DNA from 3 places in the Marinomonas vaga genome. Region 2 is predicted to be linked to each of the others. Evidence: predicted binding sites of a transcription regulator. Region 2 holds the regulator's gene; each other region holds the start of a gene.

Region 1 (3,283 bases), 170 kb from region 2:
CGAATCTGTTTGGTGTAGACATCGGCTTTGCCTATTTTAATGTCATTGAGCTGATAGACGCCTTGGGCATTAAAAATGATGTACTCAAGAGCAAGCGTGTTGCCAGTTTAATTAAACAACACAGTGCAAAGCATCACATAGTAACCATCGCCATCCGCCAAGTGACCTTGGCAGAACTTAAACCCATTCTTAACAGTAAATTCTTACCCTTTGACCCTTACTTTCAAGTGGGGGATATGCATACCGCTGAGCGTGAGCGATTGTATGAAGCGGAAGAAAAGCTGCTGTTTATTTGTTGGTCCCTAGCCACCGGTAAATCCATCAAAGGCTTGAAGCGCCTTAAACCAGATTTTAACACCCGTGATTGGCGTGAAATGTATGTTGCGGGGCGCAGTCTGTATCAATTGTTTCGTCAGATTCTGAACGATAATACTCGCGAGTATGTGTTGGACTATAAGCAAGGCAACGTGGATGAAGATGGTCGTGTGAATCAACCTGCTTCTGTCTCTGTACCCCCAACACCGCACGGGGGTATTTCAGAGGCAACTTCTTCGGCGACTGGGGTGATTGCTCGGCCTGATCGAGCCCTCTCTATCGAGCCAACGCCATACACAAAAGAAATCCCGGTAGCGCTTCGCTTGATGACCCAGGGCACGGCTTTGATTCAGGAGCAAGTGGCCCTGTTACAGACTGGCAAAGCCCTAGACTACCCCAAATTAAGTGGTTTTGTGCAAAAGCTGATTGCTAGCCATGAGCGTAACCCCTATGCCTTATTGTCATTGCGACACAACAAATCTGAAGACGCTTATTTAGCACAGCATACCTTGGGGTGTGCTGTGCTGGCCTGTCATTTGGCTAAAGGGCTTGAGTTAGAGCCTCGTTATGTTGAAGTGATTAGTATCGCTGCTTTGCTGTTTGATATTGGTCGCTTCAAATTACCTGCTCCCATTGTTAACAAAGCAGGGAAGTTGTCTGAAGCAGAGTACTCCTTAATGCGCAAGCATGTGCACTTTGGTGAGGGCTTGTTACAAGTGACGCCCTCAATCCCAAAAGTGGTGTATCAAATGCTTTGGGATCACCATGAAAGAGTTGATGGCTCTGGCTATCCGAATGGTAAAGAAGGAGATGAGATCAGTGTTTATGGCAAAATAGGCGCAATTGTTGATGCCTATGACTCCATGACCTCAGAGCAGCCTTTTAAGCACTCCATTACGCCAAGTGGTGCCTTGCGTAAAATGTCTAAAGAATCTGGCTTGGCCTTTGATAAGAAGCTTCTTGAACTTTTCATCAAAAGCTTGGGAAGTGTTCCTGTTGGCTCTTGTGTAGAGCTTTCTAATGGCCGCTTAGGTTTTGTGCTGACCCTGAACAAACAGCTTAAACCTTCACTTGTTAGGCAAGTCTATAGCTTACCTACTAAGACCTTTATACCTGCTGCGGACATTCCTGTGGACCGCAATGAAGATGTGTCAATTTCTAAAATTATCCTGCCATCCGACTACGACCTTAGATTTGTCGATCATATTAGTTAAATTTAGCTAAAGAATCGTCTCTCCTGCCGATAAAAGTACTGTAAGCAAGTTGTGTTATTGGGTTCCAAAAAAGTTAAAAAAAATTGAAAAATTTATTAAAGCTTTTTCACAACCAGACGATAACTTAACTAAGCAAGGCGCAACCAAATAATCAATTAAATCAAAAGGTTGCCTAAGAAATTTTACGTTCTAGGAGAAATTATCATGGCTCTTTATGTAAACACTAATACGTCTTCATTGAATGCTCAAAACAACCTAATGAAGTCAGGTAGCACACTTGATACAGCGTACCAACGTCTGTCTTCAGGCTTGCGCATCAACTCTGCTGCAGACGATGCTGCGGGTCTACAAATTTCTAACCGTTTGACCTCACAAATCAACGGTTTGAACCAGGCTGTTCGTAACGCGAACGACGGTATCTCTCTAGCACAGACTGCTGAAGGTGCCTTGGATGAAACCACAAGTATGCTACAGCGTATGCGTACTCTAGCTATTCAGTCTGCTAACGGTTCGAACACTGATGAAGACCGTGTTGCACTGCAACAAGAGATGGCTCAGCTTTCAGAAGAAATTAACCGAGTGGCTGATACAACTACTTTTGGTGGTCAGAACCTACTAGATGGCTCTTACTCAGGTACTTTCCAAGTGGGTGCGGATGCAAACCAAACGATTTCATTTTCTTTGAGTTCATCTAACTCATCGGGTACTGCTGGTGCCGGTTTTGCTGTATCAGGTATGAACTCTGCTGGTTTAGCTGCGACAGATTTGTCTATTTCTTCAGCGGACAATGCTCAGAGTATGATTTCTATTCTCGATGGTATGATTGCTGCGGTGGACTCTAAGCGGGCCGAGTTGGGTGCGGTGCAAAACCGTTTTAGCTCAACAATTAACAACTTAAGCAACATTTCTGAAAACGTGTCTGCTGCCCGTTCACGTATTCGTGACACAGATTTCGCTGAAGAGACTGCTTCTTTAACGAGCGCTCAGATCCTACAGCAAGCTAGCTCAACTATCTTGGCTCAGGCAAACCAGCGTCCTCAAACAGCCTTGTCTTTACTAGGAGGCTAGGCATAAAAAAAGAGCGGCTGATCAGGCCGCTCATTACGAAGCAAATTTCGAATGCCGGAGGCAAGAGGTTTGGCGAAGGCATTCGAAACCTTTCTCGCTTCTTTCTCCTAGAAGTGATTTTAAGCCAAGTGTTAGCGCACTTGGCTTTTTTTGGCGAAGACTTGGCGGTCTTCGCTCTTTATTTGTACAGCAAACCACGTGCCAAATTTTTAAATCATCAGTATCGATAGAATTTCAAGGAAAGGTCATTGAAAGGGCATATTTGCGCTTTTTTTACGGCGGTAGAAGAAAAAATAAAAATAAAAAAACTTGTTTGATAACAATAGATTGCCGTATCTGGCGGAGAAATATTGCCGCTAAAGGAAAAAAAATTCAAAAAAAGCCTAAAGCTTTCGTAAAGGACGCCGTTACCTACAACAAGAGGTTTATGGTGCAAATGAGATTTGGCGATCTCGGCACTCATTAGAGGTTCTGCTTGGCGGCAGGCCACAAAGGCGAAACTAGGAGGCTATTATGGCTTTATATGTAAATACTAATACATCATCGTTGAACGCTCAGAACAACTTGATGAAATCAGGTTCCACACTTGATACAGCTTACCAGCGCTTGTCTTCTGGCTTGCGTATCAACTCTGCGGCAGATGATGCAGCGGGTCTTCAAATTTCTAACCGTTTGACTTCTCAGAT
Region 2 (3,283 bases):
GGGGAATCAACTGCGCCGCCGTTTTGCAACATCATTTCCATTGAGTCAATTTGGAAATCTCGAATCGCATCATGCAGGCTGCGGGTCAGGTAGCCCACTTCGTTGTAAAAGCTCTTGTGGCGGGCATCACTCAACTCTTGAATGATTTTGATCGCGCCACTGAAATCACCGACTTCAATTTTGTTAAGTAAATCTACTGCGCCATCTTTGACAACAGATTCGAATTCACCCAGCTTTGAATCGTTACGTTCAGACATGCAGACACCTACTTAGCAGAATCAATTCGTTCGAATATCTTCTCAATCTTTTCTTTTAACGCAACAGCGGTGAAAGGTTTCACCACGTAGCCATTTACCCCCGCTTGAGCGGCAGCAATGATCTGATCACGTTTGGCTTCAGCGGTTACCATTAGTACAGGAATCGTTTTGAGCTTGTCATCCGCACGCACAGCACGAAGCAGCTCAATCCCTGTCATTCCAGGCATGTTCCAGTCTGTTACCAAGAAGTCGATTGTGCCTGTCTGCAAAATTGGCAGAGCAGTCGTACCATCATCTGCTTCGACTGTATTGGTAAAGCCCAAATCCCTCAGCAGATTTTTGATGATACGTCTCATCGTTGAGAAATCATCAACAATCAGGATTTTCATATTTTTATCCAATGCAACCTCCACAACCCACAGGTAATGTCATAATTATCATAGCCTTTAATCTTGCCAATCACTCAGCCTAGCTCGCAGCCGCATAGCAGCTTGACTGTGAATCTGACTGACTCGTGATTCGCTGACACCAAGAACGGCACCAATTTCTTTTAAATTAAGCTCATCATTGTAGTAGAGCGATAACACTAGTTTTTCACGCTCTGGCAAACGATCAATCTCTTGTGCCAAATGACTCTGGAAGCCACTCTCTTCTACTAGATGATGAGGCTGGCCGGCATCACTATCAGACTCAATGTCTAATTCATGACCGCCATTTTCACTGTCTAACATTTCTTCGTAACTGAACAACTGGGTCGACATCGAGGAATGCACAATATCATGGTATTCGTCGATGCTTATTCCCATATGAGCAGCCACTTCTAAATCTGTTGCTTCGCGACCTGTCGCCGCTTCGATTTCGCGAATCGCGGTCGTGACAGCTCGACCATTTCGTCTTACTGAACGAGGCGCCCAATCGCTTTTACGCACCTCATCCATAATCGAACCACGAATCCTGATCCCAGCATAGGTTTCAAAGGATGCGCCTTTAGTCGATTCAAAACGTTTGTAGGCTTCAATCAACCCCATCATGCCCGCTTGCAGTAAATCGTCCACGTCTACATTGCTAGGTAAACGCGCTAACAAGTGGTAGGCAATTTTCTTTACCAAGTAGTCATACTGCTGCACGATCGAATCAATCGACAACGTTGCTTTCTTTGAGTATGTGCTGTAACCATCTTTGCGTTGCATACGATGCGCTATAACCTTGTGTCTGCCGCCTGTGAAGGCATGATCAAATGTACTATATAGTTATACATCACGCTCTGACAAATAACATAATTTTACTAACTCCCATACTTTAGTGACCCATATAGCTGGCCAAACTGCTCGGCGGTATATACAGCTCTACTGATTAAGTTATGGGCCCGCGCAGGTTCGATGTCATCAGGGATTCGCTGACCATCGGCCACGTACATGACGGGTAGTCCTTCCTCGATCACCACACTTATGGCTTCACCAAGGGAGGCTGACTCGTCCAGTTTACTCAAGACACAGCCATCAAGCTGCACTTGGGAATACACATCTACGACGGTTTTTAGTACTTGTCTTTGACTAGTACAAGGTAACACTAGCAGCTTTTTCAGATGGCCGCGGGCGCGCTTCATCATAGCGAGTTGACGCTCTAGGTTACGGTCGCGGGGATTCATACCTGCCGTATCCACTAGTACAAGGGAGTAATCTGAGTATTTGTCGAGCACTTCATTAAGGTCTGAATATTCATTTACCACTTCAACAGGCACGCCCAAAATCCGACCAAAAGTACGAAGCTGCTCATGGGCTGCGATACGGTAAGTATCAGTAGTCACCAGCGCAACACTCCCTGGACCGTGCTTTAAAACATATTGTGCGGCGATTTTACCAATGGAAGTGGTCTTGCCGACCCCTGTAGGCCCCATGAAAGCAATGCAGCCTCTAAAGGCATCACCGGAGTTTCTAACTGGGATGCAATCCGCAAGATACGATAAGGCTTTTTTCCAATCTTCCTCACGTCCGGTTAGCTGAAGATCAGAAGCAATTTTATCAATCACTCGTTCAGAGAGACCCAAGGTCACAAGTTGTTCTTGAAGCTTATTTCGCGGTGTCTTCGAGGTGCTTGGTCGAGGTGCAGCTTCTGTTGCCGTTTGGCTGCGCTCTAATAACTCACGTACTTGATGCAGCTCTTCTTCCATAGCACGAAGCTTTTCTTCGTCAGCCGTAGGCCGAGCATGGGTATGAGGCTTGACCGAAAGCGCTTCGTCGATAACAGGCTCTGGGTCATAAGGTGGCTGGTATGTGGGTTGACTAGGCGCCGGCGCTTCTTCAAAGACCTCGTAAGCATCACCTGAACGTTTGCGCCCAGCAGGCTCATTTGCCCCCTGAACATCCATATTGCGGGCCTGCTCAATACGCTCTTTGTAGGACTGGCTTGGTTGCGCTGATGCAGGCGGCTTTTCAGGTGCTCTATTACTTGAAGAAGGAGAAAAACTTGGCGGCACAGAACCATCATAATCAATGACAGTAACAATCTCGACTTCCCCTGATGGAAGCTTTTTATTGGACAAAATGACAGCGTCAGGCCCTACGGCGTCACGGATTTTCCGTATTGCCTTGTGCATATCAGGAGCTCGAAACCGCCTATACTGCATTTATATACCAGTCCTTTCAGTTTATTTTTGCATACAAATCCATAGCTTACCGGAAAGATTTTCATAAATATAGCGTGAAAATCAATGGTTTTCCTTGATTCATTGACCAATTACAGCGACAACCGTGACGCGCTTATGATCTGGCACTTCTTGATAGGAGAGAACTGACATATTCACTCCCCCGTAACGCATAAAACGGGCCAACATTGGACGAATAGGAGCAGACACAATCAAAATTGGTGCGTTACCCATAGCCTCTTGTTGTTCAGCATGCTCTTTAAAGGATTTTTGCAATTGCTCGGCCATTTGAGGCTCAAGAATAAGCGCCTCTTCATTCTTAACCCCAGACTGCTGGCTCTGCTGAACGGTTTGCATGAGCATTTTTTCCAGCTGCGGATCC
Region 3 (3,283 bases), 180 kb from region 2:
CATGGAGAAGGTATCCCCTGCAGTGGGTGTACCGTCCAAACTAATATCAAACCCTGCATCATCTGCTAAGCCTGCTTGCTCTAACAGATTAGAATAATCAGTAATACCCGTAACAGTTGCCAACACATTACCGTTAGCATCCAACACTTCCATCTCATCGCTGGCAGTAAAATTTAACGTCTGAGGTGCGGATGGATACAAACCTCCCGATTGGGCAAAAGCCGACGAAGACGGGTCTGTATTCGTAATAGAGGAAATGGCTATTTCCACATCAGAAAGATTAGACGAACTGCTAGACACCGCAATGGGCGCAGCCAACGCTAAATCATCACCAGAGCGAGCAGACAGATCCAAAGTCGATGCTGCATTCTTAGTTGGAATAAACTGAAATTTATCTCCTGATGCATATGACGACGCAGGATCAAGGGTAATAGACACCCCTAAACCCTCTACTTCATAAGGCTGTCCAGTATTGCCAGTAATATCCACATTGTCAGATTCACCGGTAATATTGCCAGACACATCGTATGTCACCACTTTAAACGCCGTGGCAGACGTCATGACTACTTCATAAGTGTCTGTGGTCACATCCCCAGAGGAGCCTGACGTCACCTGTGCAGAAATGGTCAGGTCTGAATCGCTGTTATTAGCGTTAGGGGTAACATTAATTGCTCCGGTGGAAAACAAATTAATGCCATAACCACCATCTGCATCTAAGCCTAACTGGTTTTGGGTGTTCATGGTGTCAGCTAGAACCAAAGCTTGTTGACCTAACATGCGCTCGGCACTGGTTACGAATTCATTCCTAAAGGAAATCAAGCCCCCCACTGATCCCCCCAAATCTTCCGAAGTCACCCCAACATCGTATTTACCAAAATCTAAACTAATGCTTAGTTCATTGTCTGGATTACTCGAGTCAGATGATAAGCGTAGCTCATTGCTACTGCCTTGTAAGACAAGGGGCTGACCTGACGCCAAGTTAACTGTCATCAAATCATTGTCATCATACTTCACTTTGACATCCAGGTACTCAGACAGCTCTTTCACTAATTGCTCTTGGGTGTCACGGAGCTCATTAGCTGTCGATCCCGTAGAGGATTCCAACTTGTAGATCTGGCTGTTCAGATCAGAGATCTGGGACGTCAAATTATTGATCGTATCTATGCTATCGTTGATTTCTTCGTTAGCCAGATTTTTCTGGGTCGAAATATAATCCGCCAGCTCATTATATTGAGCCACCAACTCATCTAAGTTTGCATAAGCGTTAGATCGAGCGGCACTGTCTGTTGGGTCGCTGTTTGCTGTTTGCAATGCACTAAAGGCATTGTCCACATAAGTCGAGATCGAAACGCTCTCCTCCCCAAAGATGGCGTCAAAACTCGACATCATGGAGTGGTAGCTTTCGTAATAGTTATAAGTAGAGGTATCTGACCAAAGTTGCTGGTTAATATACTGATTAACCACTCGCTCAGTATCCTGAATACGGACACCACCACCGGAAACACTCACCGTTGAAGTAGATTGACGGCTATAGCCTTCCGTATCGACGTTAGCGGTATTTTGACCCGTCGTAGAGATGCGTGCCGTGCTCGACTGCAAACCTGACAAACCGATTGAATAAAGACTGGAACTCATTCCGCTAACCTCGTGAAAACTAAAAAGCTGAAGGGCTTACCCTTCTGTTATCGTCAGATAATGCAATTACTTTACCAACTTAAAATAAGTACAGATCTGCCCTACAAGAGGGTGTTCAAAATATCCCTTAAACCATTGTTTTACAGGGATTTGAACCATTTACTAGAAAGGATATTAGTGATTTTCTCAGCATACTGAGGATCGGTCGCATAGCCGCTTTGCTGCAAAGAAGCGGCAAAGCTTGCCGCATCGCCACCGACTTGTAAGGCATTTTTATACCGATCACCGGACTGCAAAAATTGCGCATAGTCGGCAAAGCTTTCTGCAAAAGAATCGTAGGCACGGAATGAGGCTTTTTCTTGTTTAGGAATGCCGCCACGAAATTCCAAAGTATTGACCAAAGCTCGATCACCTCCCCAACGATGATCGGCCTTAATGCCAAACATGTTATAACTTGGAGAGCCATCATCCTTAGCCATAGGGTACTTACCCCAGCCTGTTTCCAAGGCGGCCTGTGCCAAGATGGCTTTCGGGTCCACCCCTAACTGCTCACCTGCTTTTTGGGCATGGGGCCAAAGTGACGCCACAAAGCTATCAGGGGAAGAAAACACCACATCATCAACGCTTAATGTGGCCGTCTCAGAAGAGCTATCTAAGGACACATTCCCCGCTAACTCTTGGGCGGCTTTTTTAGCCACCGCTTGAATATGAGACGTATCTAAGGTGGACAGACGTGTTAGGAAATCAGCTTCAGATTCTTGAGCATCGGCAGGACTATTATTGCCACTTCCCTTTCCTTGGAATTGCCGCACCAAAGCATCAGCCAAGCCAATCCCCCCGGATCCAGCCAATGACTGGGCCATCTGAGAATCCATCATTTCAGTGTATTGCTTAGTTTGAGAGCTATCGAATAGACCACCACCGATGGTTTCATTGGCGCTACGCATATTCTTAAATAGCATATTAATGAAAATTGCCTCGAACTCTTGCGCAACTTTCTTTAACGCGGCATCAGGATCTTTTTGAGCCTGAGTTTTCAAATTAGCGAGGGAGTTAAAATCCGCGAAAAAGGTATTATTGTCTATCCGGCTCATAAGATAACCTAAATCACAACCACATCAGCGTTCAAGGCACCGGCCTGTTTCAAGCCTTCTAAAATGGCCATCACATCCCCTGGCGCAGCACCTACTTGGTTAACCGCTCTCACAATATCATTAAGTGAAGCACCAGGGTTAAAGACAAACATATGTCCGCTGTCCTCATCCGTTTGAATTTCCTGACGAGGCGCTAAAGTGGGCTGCCCATTTGGCAAATCCGGCTGACCAATCTCTGGATTCGCCATAATGGTCACAGTCAAACTGCCGTGGGTCACCGCAGCAGGAGACACAGTGACATTCTGACCAATAATAATGGTACCTGTACGCGAGTTCACAATAATCTTCGCCCGCTCACGACCTAATTCAACCTCTAGATTCTCAAGTACGGATAGGAAAGTAACCCGCTGAGATGGATCACGTGGAGCCGTCACACGAATAGAAGTCGCATCCAGTGACTGGGCAACCCCAGGCCCTAGTAAACCATTAATCGTGTCTACCACTTGCTTGGCCGTGGTAAAGTCCGGGCGATTTAAATTAAATGTAAGGGTATC

Evidence for each region. The regulator FliA, encoded in region 2, starts transcription of late flagellar genes. The targets are predictions, from matches to a motif close to CTAAAGTTNNNNNNNNNNCNGCCGATA.
Region 1: a site for FliA is predicted at 1,625-1,651, ahead of ACZ5DR_RS08475 (flagellin N-terminal helical domain-containing protein). Genes of this name have one in related genera too.
Region 3: a site for FliA is predicted at 1,684-1,710, ahead of flgK (flagellar hook-associated protein FlgK). Genes of this name have one in related genera too.

Annotation. Positions count from the first base shown of each region.
Region 1 is NZ_AP043903.1:1,832,737-1,836,019, forward strand. It holds gene ACZ5DR_RS08470 (HD-GYP domain-containing protein) at 1-1,529, shown strand, start outside; gene ACZ5DR_RS08475 (flagellin N-terminal helical domain-containing protein) at 1,734-2,597, shown strand; gene ACZ5DR_RS08480 (flagellin domain-containing protein) at 3,111-3,283, shown strand, end outside.
Region 2 is NZ_AP043903.1:2,003,799-2,007,081, reverse strand. It holds gene ACZ5DR_RS09355 (protein phosphatase CheZ) at 1-257, opposite strand, end outside; gene ACZ5DR_RS09350 (chemotaxis response regulator CheY) at 266-646, opposite strand; gene ACZ5DR_RS09345 (RNA polymerase sigma factor FliA) at 704-1,447, opposite strand; gene flhF (flagellar biosynthesis protein FlhF) at 1,543-2,853, opposite strand; gene flhA (flagellar biosynthesis protein FlhA) at 2,983-3,283, opposite strand, start outside.
Region 3 is NZ_AP043903.1:1,827,861-1,831,143, reverse strand. It holds gene flgK (flagellar hook-associated protein FlgK) at 1-1,635, opposite strand, end outside; gene flgJ (flagellar assembly peptidoglycan hydrolase FlgJ) at 1,776-2,729, opposite strand; gene ACZ5DR_RS08450 (flagellar basal body P-ring protein FlgI) at 2,738-3,283, opposite strand, start outside.